3 regions of the Pseudoalteromonas sp. NEC-BIFX-2020_015 genome follow, and region 2 is predicted to be linked to each of the others. Evidence: predicted binding sites of a transcription regulator. Region 2 holds the regulator's gene; each other region holds the start of a gene.
What was found. The regulator MetJ, encoded in region 2, represses methionine synthesis genes. The targets are predictions, from matches to a motif close to TAGACGTCTAGACGTCTA.
Positions count from the first base shown of each region.

Region 1: a site for MetJ is predicted at 4,319-4,336, ahead of metA (homoserine O-succinyltransferase). Genes of this name have one in related genera too.
Region 3: a site for MetJ is predicted at 1,900-1,917, ahead of metE (5-methyltetrahydropteroyltriglutamate--homocysteine S-methyltransferase). Genes of this name have one in related genera too.

Region 1 is NZ_JABCJL010000002.1:44,679-50,660, reverse strand. It holds gene HH219_RS01755 (histone deacetylase) at 1-450, opposite strand, end outside; gene HH219_RS01750 (PilZ domain-containing protein) at 504-869, opposite strand; gene HH219_RS01745 (TlpA disulfide reductase family protein) at 958-1,443, opposite strand; gene ettA (energy-dependent translational throttle protein EttA) at 1,581-3,254, opposite strand; gene HH219_RS22375 (DMT family transporter) at 3,337-4,236, opposite strand; gene metA (homoserine O-succinyltransferase) at 4,402-5,349, shown strand; gene HH219_RS01725 (homocysteine S-methyltransferase family protein) at 5,339-5,982, shown strand, end outside.
Region 2 is NZ_JABCJL010000005.1:100,417-106,398, reverse strand. It holds gene HH219_RS05425 (PBP1A family penicillin-binding protein) at 1-55, shown strand, start outside; gene metL (bifunctional aspartate kinase/homoserine dehydrogenase II) at 144-2,489, opposite strand; gene metB (cystathionine gamma-synthase) at 2,496-3,758, opposite strand; gene metJ (met regulon transcriptional regulator MetJ) at 3,956-4,276, shown strand; gene HH219_RS05405 (malic enzyme-like NAD(P)-binding protein) at 4,378-5,619, opposite strand.
Region 3 is NZ_JABCJL010000007.1:6,836-12,817, forward strand. It holds gene HH219_RS06785 (Nif3-like dinuclear metal center hexameric protein) at 1-94, shown strand, start outside; gene HH219_RS06790 (ElyC/SanA/YdcF family protein) at 123-887, opposite strand; gene HH219_RS06795 (LysR family transcriptional regulator) at 940-1,827, opposite strand; gene metE (5-methyltetrahydropteroyltriglutamate--homocysteine S-methyltransferase) at 2,119-4,392, shown strand; gene HH219_RS06805 (ABC transporter substrate-binding protein) at 4,975-5,577, shown strand; gene HH219_RS06810 (ankyrin repeat domain-containing protein) at 5,816-5,982, shown strand, end outside.

The DNA of each region.
Region 1 (5,982 bases), on a different contig from region 2:
ACCAGATTGTATAAGCGTTTGCGCGGTAAATGCTAAATCATTCACCATACAATAGCCTGAACCAAAGTCAGTATGCGCATGATGCGTGCCCCCAGCTAAATGACAAGCAATACCGTGTTGCAAAGCAAGACGTGCGGTTTTTAAAGTGCCTTGCGGGGCGGTGAATGTGCGCGCCATTAACTCATGTGACCAAGGCAGCCCAATACGGCGCATGGCTTTTTCATCCAATCGGTTATACCAAAGATCATTTATATAGTTATGACAATGGATCAGCTCAAGTGCCTCTGGTGTGCCTAATTCAGGTTTAACTAAATTATTAGTCACTAAGCCGAGTTGTTTAACATAGTCGTGTAAATGCGCAAATTTACTCATCGCAAAGCGATGTTTAGGATCAAAGTTAAATGAGTAGTTTGGATGGTATACCAAAGGTAAATCTGGGTTTAAAGTCATAACGGCGCTATGTAATCAGTTTACGCTATGGTAATCAACAAACCTTTAACAGTCTATTCTTGTTCGTGAATAAGCATCGCGAGTTCACGGTGGAGTAAGGCGTCATCTGCGAGGTTTAACTCAATTAAACGTTTTAGATGAGTAATACTGTCAATATCAATATGCGTACATTTTAAGCCAATATGATGCTGCTCTATATGACAAATAGTGACAGCCATTTTAATTTCAATATCGCTTTGCGGTAAAGTAAAGCATAAATGACCTGTAGCGTTTTTATTTGCAGTGAACGCATCACATCGAGTAATAAGCGCACCGTGCAACGAAATATCTAATAATTTGCACGGGTATTGATTATCGGCTAAATCTAATTGGGCAGCAGTTGAAAATAAAACACGAGAAAATTGGCGGCGGTTCTTCATAATTCAACATACCTTTATTTGTGGCTAAAATGATGTTCGCTCATAACTTAAGCATAGTCGCTAAAGTTATGATAGGCCAGAGTTAGTCTTAGGGTTTAACTAGCTTTGCTGCTGTTTTATAAAGAATAGGATCTTGGGGATCTGATGTTGTGGTAGCAAGTACAACCTTGCCTAATTTATTGATAAAAAGCGTAGTGGGTGTACCACGAACTCCTAATAATTCTGCACTGTCATCTGCATTTATTGCGGTTTGAAAATGATGACCACGCGAAAGTAATGATTGAGCGGGGTTAGCGTCTTCATCTTCACGAAAACTCACAGCAATTACTTGCAGGCCCTGAGATTGATATTTTAGATGAATTTTATCCAGTCCAGGCTGCAATTTTTTACAATACGGACACCATGTTGCCCAAAAATGTAAAATAAACGGTTTGCCTAATAGGTCTTGGGTTTTAATTTGGCTACCATCTGCCATATTAAAGGTCAGCATCGGTAATTTGGGGGATTGCTCAGTCTCGGCGGCGAAGCTTAATAAGCTCATGCTTACTAAAATCAGTGCAAATAAGTATTTCATGGTGATTATTTTATAAAGTGAAGATACTTAACTAGAAAGGCGCAAGCGTTTATTTCTTTCAAAAATAAAAAGCCCCGCGTAAATGCAGGGCTTAAAATATGTTTAGAACCTAGAACCTAGAACCTAGAACCTAGAACTTAACCAATCTTTTTATACTTAATACGCTTAGGTTGTGTAGCTGCCGACCCTAACGTCTTTTTAAGCCATTCTTCATACTCAGTGTAGTTACCATCAAAGAAGTTTATTTGGCCTTCATCACGGTAATCAAGAATGTGTGTTGCAATGCGGTCTAAAAACCAACGGTCATGCGATATACACATAACACAACCTGGGAATTCTAAAATCGCATTTTCAAGAGCACGTAATGTTTCAACGTCCAAGTCATTGGTTGGCTCATCCAGTAGGATTACGTTGCCGCCCGCTTTTAAAAGCTTAGCTAGGTGTAAGCGGTTGCGCTCACCACCAGATAAGTCTTTAACAAACTTTTGCTGATCGTTGCCTTTGAAGTTAAAGCGGCTAACATACGCGCGGCTTGGAAATTCAAAATTACCAATCTTTAACACGTCTTGGCCATCAGCAATTTCTTGGAAAACTGTATTGCTGTCATCCATATTGCCACGGAACTGATCAACGGTTGCCAGTTCAACTGTTTCACCTAAGCTGATTTCGCCGCTGTCTTGTTGCTCTTCACCACTAAGCATTTTGAATAAAGTTGATTTACCCGCGCCATTAGCACCGATAATGCCGACAATGGCACCTTTTGGCATAGTGAAACTTAAATCATCAATCAGTACGCGATCACCAAAGCTCTTTTTCAAGTTTTTAACTTCTATTACTTGATCGCCTAAACGTGGTCCAGGTGGAATAAACAGCTCGTTAGTTTCATTACGTTTTTGGTAATCAGATTGCTGCATTTCAGTAAACTGTGCCATACGTGCTTTAGACTTAGCTTGACGACCTTTTTGATTTGAACGTACCCACTCAAGCTCTTGTGCAATTGATTTTTGACGTGCTTTTTCAGATTTCTGCTCTTGTTGTAAGCGGGCATCTTTTTGCTCAAGCCACGATGAGTAGTTACCTTCCCATGGAATACCTTCACCACGGTCAAGCTCTAAAATCCAACCTGCTACATTATCAAGGAAGTAACGGTCATGCGTTACCGCCACAACTGTGCCTTCGTAATCATGTAAGAAGCGCTCAAGCCACGCGACAGATTCTGCATCCAAGTGGTTAGTTGGTTCATCGAGGATAAGCATATCTGGTTTTTCAAGTAATAGGCGACAAATAGCAACACGACGACGCTCACCACCAGATAGGAACTCAATTTTAGCATCCCATTCAGGTAAACGTAGCGCATCAGCAGCACGCTCTAATACGTTATCAATGTTATGACCATCGTGAGTTTGAATGATTGCTTCAAGCTCACCTTGCTCTTTAGCTAGTGCATCAAAGTCAGCACCTTCCATTGCATATTCGTTATATACTTCATCAAGGCGGTTTAGCGCGTTTTTAACTTCGCTTACTGCTTCTTCAACAATTTCACGTACTGTTTTGCTTTCATCTAAAATAGGCTCTTGCGGTAGGTAACCAATTTTAGTGCCCGGTTGAGGGTATGCTTCACCTTCAAATTCTTGGTCAAGGCCTGCCATAATACGTAGTAACGTTGATTTACCAGAACCGTTTAAACCAAGTACGCCAATTTTTGCGCCAGGGAAAAAATGCAAAGAAATATCTTTTAAAATAGTGCGCTTAGGCGGCACAACTTTAGATACTCGACTCATCGAGAATATAAATTTATCAGGTAAAACCATGGAAGGAGCCTTCAAATAAGAATAAAATTTTTAATGCTCTATTGTAGAGTCTCAATGGCTAAACAGTCAACGCATCAGCACGTTAATTAGCAAGCAATACACCTACGCCAATAAGCGCAAGCAGGCCGCCAAGTAGCATTTTATTGGTAACAGGCTCACGCTTAAAAAAACCAATACTCATTACAATCAATGGGGCGGTAGCAAAAATGGTCTGTGCTATCGCAGGATCGGTGTATTTTACGGCGCCGAGTTGCAGCCACAAACCTAAAAAAGTACCTAAAAATACAGCAACAAAAAACCAGTGTTTACCGCTAATCCCTTTTAATGTGAGTGCTTGTTTAAAATCACTGCTTTTAAACATTGCAACCACTAATGCAACAGTAAGTGTCCCCGATGCAAGCCTAATTAATGCAGCCCACAAGCTGCTCATCTCTTCGTTATTAAGCGCTCCTTTTGACATTACCATTCCAAGGGCTTGGCATATTGCGGCAGCAAGTGCGCACAAAACACCAACGCGATAATGTTTATTATCAACACTTGGTAGTCCTTTTGCGGGCTTAATCGCAATTACAACACCCACACTGGTTAATGCAATACCAAACCAAGCAAAGGCTGATAAGTAATGGCTTAACAGAATAATATTAAAAATACCAACCAAGGCCGGGGCTAAAGACTCAATAACTAATGTACGCGCTGGGCCTATATTACGTAGTGCTGCAAAATAAGCGCTGTCACCAATAGCAATACCAATAACTCCGCCCGCAATGAGCCACAGCCAGCTGGTAATCTGGGTTGGTATAGCAAAATCTTGAGTAATGATAAGTGTAACTAGCATCAATGCACTCGCGAGCACACTTTTACTAATATTTAATTGCATTGGGGTTAAGTGATGACTAAAACCTTTATATAAAATAGTTGATAGCGCCCACACCAGTGCCGCAAGTATTGCTAATAACTCACCTAAACCAAGCCAATCAAACACAATTTCACCTTGTAGTTAAATTAAGAAGGGCATTATGGCGAGCTTGTTTAAGAATGCAAAAAATTGTTTAATTAAATTCATTTGGACATCTAAACATCTAGAGGTTGAAATTTCCAGCTATCCGTTCATAATTAGCCATTGGTTAAAAATACCTTGGAGATGAGTATGCCTATTACCGTTAAAGATGAATTGCCCGCAATTGCGAAGTTACGTCAAGAGAACGTATTCGTAATGCCAAAAAGTCGTGCGAAAACACAAGAAATTCGCCCTATGCGCTTGGCTATTTTAAACTTAATGCCTAATAAGGTTGAAACCGAGGTACAATTCATTCGTTTACTTGCTAACTCGCCTTTGCAAGTTAATGTAGAGCTATTACGCTTAGATACCCATCGTAGTAAAAATACCTCAGAGCAGCATTTAGATACTTTTTATCGTTATTTCTCTGAAGTGAAAGACAGTAACTACGATGCATTATTAATTACTGGTGCGCCATTAGCGCATTTAGAATACGACGACGTAGCCTACTGGGATGAACTAAAAGTGATTTTAGACTGGGCAGAGCAGCATGTAACGTCAACGTTATTTTCGTGTTGGGCGGCCCATGCGGGTTTATTCCATCATCATAATTTAAAGCGTGAACTTAAAGAAAATAAGCTGTGTGGCGTGTTTACTCATAAATGCTTTTTTGAACATGGCGCACTTACGCGCGGTTTTGATGACACCTTTGTAGTGCCACATTCTCGTTATGGTCACATCGACATTGAAAAAATAAATGCGTGTGATGATTTAGTCGTGCTGGCAGGTTCAGAGCAAGTAGGCGCTTACTTAATAAAAAATAAATCAGGTAGCCAAGTTTACCTAACAGGCCACCCTGAATATGATGCACATACATTAAAAGGCGAATATCAACGTGATTTAGCAAAAAGCCCTGATGCGCCGATGCCAGAAAATTATTTTCCAGATAACAACCCAGATAACGAACCGTCGAAAACCTGGCAAAGTCATGCTTTTTTGCTTTTTTCGAACTGGTTAAATTATTATGTGTATCAAACCACACCCTATGATATTAATTTAGTTAGCCAAGACGTAAGGACTAACAACTATGCCGAATAATTTAGAAAACAAAAGTGCCGAGTTAATTGACGCGCTAAAGCAGCGTATTTTAATTCTTGATGGTGCAATGGGCACTATGATCCAAGAACACAAACTCGAAGAAGAAGACTACCGTGGTGAGCGCTTTAAAGACTGGCATGTATTAATTAAAGGCAATAATGACTTATTAAGCCTTACGCAGCCAAAAATTATTGGTGATATTCACCGTGGTTTTTTAAGTGCGGGCGCCGATATTATCGAAACCAACACCTTTAACTCGACCACTATCTCAATGGAAGATTACGACATGGCGAGTATCAGCCGTGAAGTAAATTTAGAGTCTGCAAAATTGGCACGCAGTATTTGTGATGAATTTACAGCTAAAAACCCAGCAAAACCACGCTATGTTGCGGGTGTGCTTGGGCCAACATCTAAAACCTGCTCGATTTCACCGGATGTAAACGATCCCGGTTACCGTAATGTAACCTTTGACAAGCTGGTCACTGCATATGTTGAATCAACCCTTGCGTTAATGGAAGGCGGTGCAGATCTTATTCTAATCGAAACCATTTTTGATACACTGAATGCAAAAGCCGCCTCGTTCGCAGTAGAGGAAGCGTTTGAACAAGCGGGGCGTAAATTGCCAGTAATGAT
Region 2 (5,982 bases):
AGATGTAGAAAATATATTTGAAGAAGACACAAAAACGGAAGAAGAGCTATTTTAAACAGAATATAGTCTCTTTTAAACTAAAAAAGCGCCAACTTGGCGCTTTTTTGTTATGTTTCTCATAACTCTCATAACTTAACTTGGCATCACTTTAAGTTTTGTACTAACCAATATAAATCAGAATGCACACCCGCAGCGGTGACTTCTTTACCTGCGCCGGGGCCTTGAATAACTAACGCATTATCGCTATACCACTGGCTGTTAATCACAAAAATATTATCGCCTGGAGTTAAATTAGCAAGTGCATCGCCTTGTGTTGCATAGGCTAAACCAACTTTAGCCGTTACTTTGCCACCAAGAATTGATAATGCGCCAGTGTAGCGCAGTACTTTATTATCTTTGGCCGCGTCTTGCGCTTTTTCAGCAATAAAATTATCAAGTAAGTGTTTTTTATCCAAGAATGACTGCCAATCCCCTTGTGCTAACTCTGTAGGCATTAACGGTGTTAATGCGATATCATCTAACTCAAGCGTAAGTCCAAGCTCACGCGCTAAAATAAGCAACTTGCGCTGCATATCGCGACCAGATAAATCTTCGCGCGGATCAGGCTCAGTAAAGCCCATCTTCTGCGCTTCTAATACTAAATCTGAAAATGCTACACTACCGTCATAGCTACTGCACAACCAAGATAAAGTACCCGAAAAAACCCCTTCGATATGAGTAATACAATCGCCACTGTTTTGTAAATCAGCTAATGCGAAGTTAATCGGTAAACCGGCACCCACACTGGTGTTATAACGCCACAATAAGTTACGCTCAGCTAAGTTTTGACGCAAACTTTGATACCAGTCGTTATTTGCTGTACCGGCATATTTATTAGCACTAATCATATGACAATCTAAATTAACAAACGCAGGGTAAAGCTTACTAAACGCTTCACTCGCTGTAATATCAATCACTACTTTATGTTCGTAATCTAATTCACCAATATGTGCTAACAGATCTGCTTCTTGGTAGTCTACAGCCTCGTTTTGCCATTGCGTTTGCCACTGTTCAAGTGTTATACCACTTGGGCTAAATAACATAGAACGTGAACGCAATAAACCAACGAGCTTGACACTAAAATGCTGCTGTAAGCGATTAAGCTGCTGACTTAATTGATCAATAAATACCTCACCTACATTACCAATACCAGCAACAATGATCGCGAGCTCTTGACCTTTATTTATTAACTTGTCATGCAGTAATGTAAGTACATCGCTATCAATAGATTGATCGGTAAGCAGTAATAAATAATCATTATCTTGATGACTAAAACGCGGCGCTAAACTTTGCTCACTCAGCACCTGCGTTGCTTGCTCAAGTAACTGAGTTACATCATTGCGTGGCGCAACAACCGCACAACCATGTAAATTTGATTCTATAATATTAGCTCGCCCTTGCAGGTGGCTGACGACTTGATGCGTCGCTTCTGCTGGTACTAATAGGTATGTATCGCCATTTTGAATAAAATGATGCAGGCTATGTTGAATTAACTGACTTAACTCTCCCACTTCACCAGCACGAAGCTGATCAATGCGCAGTAAATCAATATTCTCCAACGTCGTAATAAACCGTTTAGCTTTACTGTAACCTTCTTTAACAATTTCTGTGGCACTGGCATCCGTATCATAACTACTGCGTACCACTAGTTTTATGTCGGTATTTTTCAAAGGTGATAACGTCTTAGCATGTAAAACAGGGTTACCTAAACGCGCAAGTAAATTAGCTTGACCACGACAGACCTTAGAATACTTAAGCGCTTTTTTAACTTTACGCGGATCAGTACTAAATACACCTTGCGTGTCGGTCCAAATTGACACCTGATTAGCATGACAGTAACTCCCTAATAAAGTGGCACTGTAATCACTGCCATTGCGCCCGAGAGTAATCGTATTGCCCTGACAATCTGACGCAATAAAACCGGTTACAACATTAATACAGTTAGCCGAAACCAAGTCTGCACATGCTTGTTGATTTTTTTGGTGCAGCAACTGCCCGTCATTAAGTGTAAATAACTGGCGCGCATCAATATCTTTCGCCTCAAGTCCTAGTTGCTGTAAATAAGCAGCCAATAAACGGGCTGACCATACTTCACCGTGAGCAAGCAATGAAGCTTCCTGTAAGCTTTGCTGTTGAGCTTGCAGTGCTATTAAGGCTAACTCTTGCTTTAACACATCAATTGCGTCGTATTGCGCTGTTGGGCTTAATAGCTGCTCAATCAAAGTACGCTGATGATTATCAAGCTGTAATAAAATATCACTTACGGCTTGTTGATCACCTTGCTGATAACTTTGCCATAACTTAACCAACGTATTGGTTGTTTTACCTGCTGCCGACACAACGACACAGTCACCTGCTTCGGTGTGTGCTAAAATAATATTTGCTACGGCTTGATAACGCTCCGCGGAGCTTAAGCTTGAACCGCCAAATTTATGAACTATATTTACCATTTTCTATTACCACAAAGCCGTATGTGCAGGCGTTAATTTGAATGAATTTGTTTGCTCTGTACTTTGCTGCGTCGAGTTACTCTTAGTAGTCGTCGAACTACAATTACCTTGGCCTGGCTTAACTTTGTTAAACACACGTTCTAAATCAGCAACTAAGTCTTTTACATCTTCAATACCCACCGAAATTCTGATCAACGTATCACCCACACCCGCCTCTAAGCGAGCTGTTGCATCCATACCAGCATGAGTCATCGTTGCAGGGTGACATATTAGGCTTTCTACACCGCCTAACGATTCCGCTAAACTGAATTCTTCTAGGCTCGTTAAAAATGCTGCTGCATCATTTACATCACCAGCAATATCAAAACTTACCATGCCACCAAAACCACGTTGTTGTTGTTTTGCTAACTGATGTTGTGGATGAGATTCTAAACCTGGGTAATATACTTGGCTCACATAGGGTGAACTTTCTAAATATTGCGCAATGATAAAGGCATTTTCTTGGTGCTGACGTAAACGTACATTTAAAGTCCGCAGGCCACGTAATGTTAAATAACTATCAAATGGTGCACCTGTAATACCAATATTATTTGCCCACCAAGCAAGCTCGTCACCCAGCTCTTGTGTTGCTGCAATGACAGCGCCGCCAACAACATCGGAGTGGCCATTAATATATTTAGTGGTTGAATGCACAACAATATCAACACCAAATTCAATTGGATTTTGTAAGGCCGGTGATAAAAACGTGTTATCTGCGCCAACTAAAGCGCCGCACTGCTTTGCAATTGTCGTAATCGCTTTAATATCAGTTAAACGTAAAATTGGGTTGCTTGGTGTTTCAATCCAAATTAGCTTAGGTTTAATCTCAAGTATTTTTTGATGGTTTTCAGCGTTTGTTAAATCTAGAACCACTAATTTTAATAAGCCGCGCTTTTCAAGCGAAGTAAACAAACGGTAGCTGCCGCCATAACAATCATGTGGAATGACTAACGTATCATCACTATTTAGTAGTTGTGTTGCTAAATGCACTGCCGCCATGCCGGTAGCAGTTATAATGCCTTTGGCACCGCCTTCAAGCTTTGCGAGTGTTTCGCCAAGTAAATCACGATTAGGATTACCGCTACGGCCATAATCATATTCGCGCTTAGTATCAAAATCGGCAAATGAATAGGTGGTCGATAGGTGGATAGGAGGCACAACAGCACCGTGATGTTTATCAGCATCAATGCCATTACGTACTGCGATTGTCGCTTTATTTTTTTTGCTCATACCGTCACCTATATTAACTGGATGTTTAGACGTCTAAAAGGTTAGATGATCAAATTTAAGAAGTCAAAACATTTATACCCCTAGATGGCTAAATAACTAGTATTTGACTATCTTTTTTAAAACGATAGAATTTCCGCATCTTTGCGCTACAAAATGGTCGCGCAAACAATTAACAACCTGAGGCAACGATACATCTTATGGCTAAATGGAATGGTGAATATATTCACCCATATGCAGAACACGGGAAAAAATCAGAACAAGTTAAGAAGATCACCGTTTCGATCCCGTTAAATGTATTAAAGGTTTTAACTGATGAGCGTACTCGCCGTCAAATTAATAACCTTAGACATGCAACAAATAGTGAATTACTTTGCGAAGCATTTTTACACGCATTTACTGGCCAACCATTGCCAAACGATGAAGACTTACGTAAAGATAATCCAGAAAAAGTACCAGAAGAAGTTAAAAAGATTATGCAAGAGATGGGTTTAGAAGTGCCTATCCTGAATGAAGACTGATCTTCACCTGTAAATAACGTGCACCTGTTTCAGGCAATGATTTGGATACAAAAAAACCTCAATTCAGTGAATTGAGGTTTTTTATTGCCAAATAGTGCCTATTACGCCATATAGTTTTCAGGCATATCAATTTGTGCAACACCTGAATCAATAGCCGCTTGCGCCACTGCTTTTGCAATGCGCGGTAATAAACGCGGGTCCATTGGTTTAGGGATAATATACTGTGGTCCAAATTCAAGTTTATCAACACCTGCTGCTTTTAATACTTCAGCAGGCACTGGCTCTTTAGTAATACTGCGAATTGCCTCAACTGCGGCAATTTTCATTTCATCATTTATTTTGCTCGCACGTACGTCTAATGCACCACGAAAAATAAACGGGAAACACAACACGTTATTTACTTGATTTGGATAATCAGAACGACCCGTTGCCATAATCAAATCATCGCGCGCACCATGAGCAAGCGCAGGTGCAATTTCTGGATCTGGGTTTGAACATGCAAAAACAACTGGCCTATCAGCCATCAGCTTAAGATCTTCCGGTGCAAGCAGGTTCGGTCCTGATACACCAACAAATACATCAGCATCAGCAATAACATCTTGCAAAGTGCGCTTATCTGTATTGTTAGCAAACAACTGTTTATATTCATTTAAGTCATCACGACGCGTATGAATAACACCTTTACGATCAAGCATATAAATGTGCTCACGCAATGCGCCACACTTAATTAATAGCTCCATACATGCAACAGCGGCCGCACCGGCACCTAAACAAACGATAATCGCATCTTCAATGCTTTTACCCTGCACTTCAAGTGCGTTAATCATACCCGCAGCAGTTACAATAGCTGTACCGTGTTGATCATCATGAAACACTGGAATACTACAGCGCTCAATCAATGCTTTTTCAATTTCAAAACACTCTGGGGCTTTAATATCTTCTAGGTTGATACCACCAAAAGTATCAGCAATATTTGCAACGGTATTGATGAAATCTTCTGTGGTTGTGTGTTTTACTTCAATATCAATTGAGTCAAGGCCAGCAAAGCGTTTAAACAACAAAGCTTTGCCTTCCATAACTGGTTTTGAAGCAAGAGGTCCTAAATTACCTAGGCCTAAAATAGCAGTACCATTGGTAATTACTGCAACCATATTACCTTTGCCAGTATATTTATAAGCATTAGCTGGATCTGCGGCAATTTCACGCACAGGCTCAGCCACACCAGGGCTATAAGCTAGAGCGAGATCTTGTACGGTTTCGGCTGGCTTAGTAAGCTCAACACTGATTTTTCCTGGAACGGGGTGCGAATGGTAATGTAAAGCTTGTTCACGAAAGTCTGACATAACGCGATTTTATCCTGCAAGTAAGTTAAAAGTGAGAGTAAGCAGTTCTATTCTATAGTCTGTATCTTGGAACGATACCTATATTATAATTAAATTCAAGCAATATCAGGTCTATCCTGTTATAAGCTAGATCTGTTAATTTTATGCGTTTTATCGACCAGTTTTGTAAAAAAACCTCAAAATCCAGCAATAACACGCCAAGAAAGCATCAAAAAACCTGTTCTAAAATCATCTAAATAGTACTTTATTACACCTAAAATACACATTCCCTATAAAAGATATAAATATACGACGTTAGCGTCATTTAGGCTCATTAAATGACTTTTTATCAACATAACATCAATTAATTAAACAAAATATATT
Region 3 (5,982 bases), on a different contig from region 2:
GACCGAACGCTATGGGATCCAAGCGCTCGGTGAGCTATTAGCACAACAACATGGATTTGACGTTACCTTTATTGATATAGACAACCCAGTTTGAAAATAAGTCAAATTCTGTTGATTGGAAACTACAGCGCCTCTGGATCAACCCAGCGGCGCACTGCAATCCAACCACGGCCAATTACTTCGTGCCATTGACGTGTTACAGCTAAGAGTACATTTACATTAGGGACATACTGTTTATGGACAGGCCAAGCAGAGTAATCATAAAAGTCAGTCGCAGCGGGTATTACATCAACCCCTTGTGCGTTAAATAAATCTTTTGCACGGCGCATATGGCTCGATGATGTGACTAACGCAACTTTAAAATCCACAAGTGCAGGCGCTAAAAATTTAGCTTCGTCGGCGGTGTCCATGGCTGCTGGGTTTTGCTTTATACGGTTAGCTTTTACTCCAAGGCTAATCGCTGTTTGCTGCATTAAATGACTATTGGTGACTTTGCCGTAGCCCCCACCTGAAACAATAAGCTGTGCGTGTGGATAAAGATACGCAAGCCTTATGCCTTCTACTAAACGACTTTTTGCACAATTACCCAGCTGGCTATTCGCACTGAGGTTTGGGTTTGGTATTAGATCGCAGCCAAGTACCACTATCTTGTCTATTTTTGAATGATTTTTAGAATTAAATACATATTGAAGTTGCGTGGAAGGATCGACTATTTTTTGGCCCATAAACGGTGTGCTGATCAGCATTAGCGCGCAAGTAACGAGTAAGCCAGTAAATGCGGCGACTTTGTTGTTACGCAAAGCTATCAAAAAGCACAAAGCACATATTAGGCCGAACAAGGGCAGTGGCATGAGCATTGCGCCGAGGATTTTTTTAAGTTCAAACATCACAGTAGCATCAGTAAAAGAGTTTTACGTATGCTACTGGGTTCGCTTGATTTTATCGACCGTTATTTAACTTACAGGTATTTAAAAAGTGGCGATAAACCGGGTTATCCCGCATATTCTTTTTCATTGCAAGGTACATGGGGCGAGTGAGCCCTAATGCGCCAAGGGGAATCGATTTGATTAAACCTTGGCTCTCATAAGGCGTTACTAGCCAATCTGGTAATGCCGCAACGCCCATACCCGCACTGACAAGTTGAAAAATAAGTAAGCCTTGCTCTACGTTTTTTAAGGTGCCGTCAAAACGTGCATTTTGAATAAAGTGCTTAAATATATCTTGGCGTTCGCGTGGAATTGGGTATGAAATAATGGTTTCGTTTTTCAAATCCAGTGCAGTAACGTACGCTTTTTTTGCCAGCTCATGATCGGGGGCAACAATCAGCTTAAGTTTAAAGTCAAATAAATGTGCGTATTCAAGTTTATCGGGTTCACGGATATCAGAGGTAAGCACTAGATCCAACTCGTCGCTTAATAGATCAGGGATTGCGTCGTAGCTAAAGCCACGTTCATAATCTACTTTAATATCAGGCCAAAAGTTATTAAATTCTTTAATCGTGGGTAATAGCCAATGAAAACAAGCATGGCATTCAACACTTAATCTTAACTGCGAAATCGGCTGGTTAAGGCTTTCCTTTAGTCGGCATTTTGTCGCTTCAACGCGGGGTAGTACTTCACTCGCTAGTTCAAGTAATAGCATACCTTGGGGTGTAAACCGCACAGGCTGAGTTTTACGTTCAAATAACTGACAATCAAGCTTGTTTTCTAAATCTTTAATCTGATGAGATAAAGCTGATTGAGTTAAAAATAGTTCGCGGGCGGTATTCACCAAAGAGCCGGTTTCTTTTAAGGTCGCAATGGTCTTTAAATGTTTTACATCAATCATCTTTAATAATTCTCATGGTATAAGTGAGGTTAACTCAGATTGCAGACATAATACGCCTTTATTGAAGATGCTTCAACGTCTAGATGGCTAAAGAATGTCATTTGTTTTACTTAACGTTTACAACTTCACTATAGCATCAAATTTGACAGCGTTGTCATTATATTTATTCTGATTTATAAAAATATTTATATGAAATTACCTCAAGTTAAATAGGAGGAAGCATCAATTGTGTAATGTAAGGGAGAGGTGTAAATTTTTAGCCATCTAAATAGCTAAATGGAGTTCTTTAATATGGCACAATTACATAACCTAGGCTTTCCTCGGGTAGGCAAAAAACGCGAACTTAAATTCGCAGTCGAATCATATTGGGCTGGTAAAATTAGCCAAGCAGAGTTACTTGAGCAAGGTAAAACGATCCGCGCAGAAAACTGGGCGTTACAGGCCGATGCGGGTATAGAGTTATTACCGGTAGGTGACTTTGCTTGGTATGACCATGTGTTATCAACTTCGTTATTAATCGGCGCTGTACCTAAGCGTCATCAAAAAACAGATGGTAGCATTGATCTTGATACGTTATTTCGCATCGGTCGTGGTCGAGCACCTACAGGCTGTTCATGTGCAGCCAGTGAAATGACGAAATGGTTTAATACGAACTATCATTATATAGTGCCAGAGCTTAGCAGTGATCAGCAGTTTGCATTAAGTTGGACTGAGTTATTTGATCAAGTAACCCATGCACATGCATTAGGGCATAATGCAAAAGTGGTGTTAGTTGGCCCTGTAACTTACCTTTATTTAGCAAAATGTGTGGGCAGAGAATTTGATAAATTAAGCCTACTTGAAAAACTGTTGCCAGTGTATCAACAAGTCCTAGTAAAGCTAGCGCGCCAAGGTGTTCAGTGGGTACAAATAGATGAACCTATTCTTGCTCTTGAGTTGTCTGATGATTACCGCCATGCATTAAAAGCAAGTTTTAACGCACTTGCAGGTCAAGGTGTAAAGTTGTTACTGGCTAGTTATTTTGACTCTGTGAGTGCTTACTATGATGATATAGCTGCTTATCCAGTTGACGGTGTACATTTTGATTGTGTTGCAGCTAAAGTCGATTTTACACAGATTGATTCGTTATTGAGCGCTGATCAAGTTCTATCATTAGGTGTAGTTAATGGCCGTAATATTTGGCGTGCAGACCTCGATGCGGTATTTTCCACGATAAAAGACATTGCAACAAAGCGCGGTGATAATTTATGGCTTGCTCCGTCATGTTCTTTATTACACACGCCAGTTGATTTAGAGCAAGAAGAAAAGCTTGATGATGAGTTACGCTCCTGGCTTGCTTTCGCAAAACAAAAAGGCCAAGAGCTGTCATTGTTAAAAGCAGCACTTGAGATCAATGATAACCGTGATTTAGTTACTTACTCAGCCCCTGTAAAAGCACGTTTAACATCAACACGTGTCAATAATGCAGCAGTGCAACAACGAGTAAGTGCGTTAACCGTAAAAGAGGGGGAGCGTGAGAATGTATTTGCTCAGCGAATTGAAAAACAACATGGAGCACTTAACTTACCATTATTACCGACAACCACGATAGGTTCATTCCCACAAACACAGGCTATCCGTAAAGCGCGTCGTGATTTTAAAGCCGGTGAATTATCTGCCACTGACTATCAAAATCAAATGGAAGCCGAAATCCGCTACGCAGTAGAAGAGCAAGAAGCGCTTGATTTAGATGTATTAGTACATGGTGAAGCTGAGCGTAATGACATGGTTGAATATTTTGGTGAACTGCTTGAAGGTTTTGCTTTTACCCAGTTTGGTTGGGTGCAAAGCTATGGCTCTCGCTGTGTGAAGCCGCCGGTGATCTGGGGAGATGTCTCACGCGAAAAAGCAATGACGGTTCAGTGGACTCAATACGCGCAGTCGCTTACCAGTAAAAAAATGAAAGGCATGCTAACAGGCCCTGTCACTATTTTGTTTTGGTCATTTATTCGTGATGATTTAGATAAACCAAGCATTGCAAATCAAATAGCACTCGCGCTGCGTGATGAAGTGGTGGATTTACAAAATGCGGGCATTGAGATAATTCAAATTGATGAACCTGCATTTCGTGAAGGTATGCCACTCAAAGCCACCCAATGGCAAGACTATTTAGAGTGGGCAGCGTATGCATTTAGAGTGTCAGCCAGTGGTGTGAAAGACGAAACACAAATTCATACGCACATGTGTTACGCGGAATTTAACGGTATTATTGCCGCTATTGCGGATATGGATGCCGATGTGATCACTATTGAAACATCACGCTCAAACATGGAGCTACTAGATGCATTTGAAAACTTTGATTACCCAAATGATATAGGCCCTGGTGTATACGATATTCACACACCAAACGTGCCAGATACTGCATGGATCAAAGCGTTAATCCACAAAGCCGCGCGTAAAATACCCGTTGAGCGTTTGTGGGTGAATCCAGATTGTGGTTTAAAAACACGTGGATGGGAAGAAACCCGCCAAGCACTTGATAACATGGTTAAAGCGACTAAAGAACTGCGTGAAGAACTAAAGTAAACGCTTAAAGTAAACCTCTTTACGCTGTTAAGCCCTAGTAATATTGCTAGGGCGTGTTGACCTTTGTGGATTGAAATTTGTTCAATCTAGGGGCGATTTAATCGCGGCGCGAGGTTTGTAACCTAGCGGGCTCGATAACTGCTCCTGCGTTATTCTACTGGCTCACATCCATATGAGAATAAGTAAAAACCGAGCAAAGCTTCCGCGTCCTGCTCACGCCCCTTACCTACATCCCTGTAGGTAACAAAGAGTCAATCGCCCCTAGGAAGAACCCTTTGGGCAGTGCATGTTTGGCATTTATACTGCGTTATCGCCTATTTATGGGAAACAACCACACGACATAGGCTCTGCCTTGCCTAAATACCAAACATACTGCTGCAAAATCAATCACGAAAGGTCAACACGCCCTAGGGCTTTTTGTTTAGTTTTATGTGTAGTTGTCGCTTCTATCTAACATTATGATAGTAAAGAATTAAATTGATTGGTGCCTGATTGGCATTAATTATGTTCACTATTGTGTCTTTTTATTCTCTTAGTGAGCAAGTAAATTAGCGTATCAGAATTATTAAGGGTCTAATCAACATGAAATTACTTAGCCGCGGTGTGTTTTTACTGACTTTACTTTTTAGCGTTTCTTTGATGGCTCAGACGCAAACAGCAAAAGATCCACAGCAATTATTAGTCTCTATTGGGGACCAGTTATTTAGTGATATAGGTAAAGTTAATAGCCAAGGTAATGCGTCAAAGCATGAGATGTCAGCCATTGTAAGTAAGCATTTAATGCCGCATATAGATGTGAAGTTTGTTTCATACAAATTGTTAGGTAAGCATATTAAAGGCATAGAGCGGGCGCAAGCTACAGGGTTTATTAGTGCGGTTGAGCACTATTTGACAATGACATACGCCAGTGCACTGATGAAATATACCGGGCAAGAGATCAAATTTGAAAAAAATAATGATGTCACCACCGGGGATTTTACAACAGTAAAAACACAAATTATAGATTCACAAGCCCCAACAATAGACCTGCACTTTAAACTTCGCCACGGTAAAGATGGTAGCTGGAAAGTATATGATATCGTTGCTGAAGGTATTTCCTTATTGAGTGCTAAACAAAAAGAAGTGATTCAACGTATTTCTGAAGTAGGGCTTGACCAAGTTACTCGCGAACTGAGTAGTAAATAAGCACTTTTATCCCGCCTCCAACCAGAAGCGATAAGTTACGAAAGTGACTTGTCGCTTTATATTAATACCATTATTATTCTTTTAAAATCACACTCTTTGCGCTAGCGTGTCGATCAAGGTGTGCTAGAATAAGCGCCTATAAATTATTATATTAAGCGCAGTGTCAGTTTGGTGTTGTTAAACTCGCGAACTGACCTTTATACCTGAGTAAGATAGACACTGGAGTTATGTTTTTTTAATGGAAAATGTACTTATTTGGCCTAAAGAATACCCGTTGTTAGTCAAAGGACTTATTGAGCAAAACGGTGCATTCATTTTGGATGCTTTAGAAGCATGGCCAGCCTGTCGCTCTAATGAAGAAGACGATGGCGTTTGTACCACTGTATTACCTCCCATCTATTATTT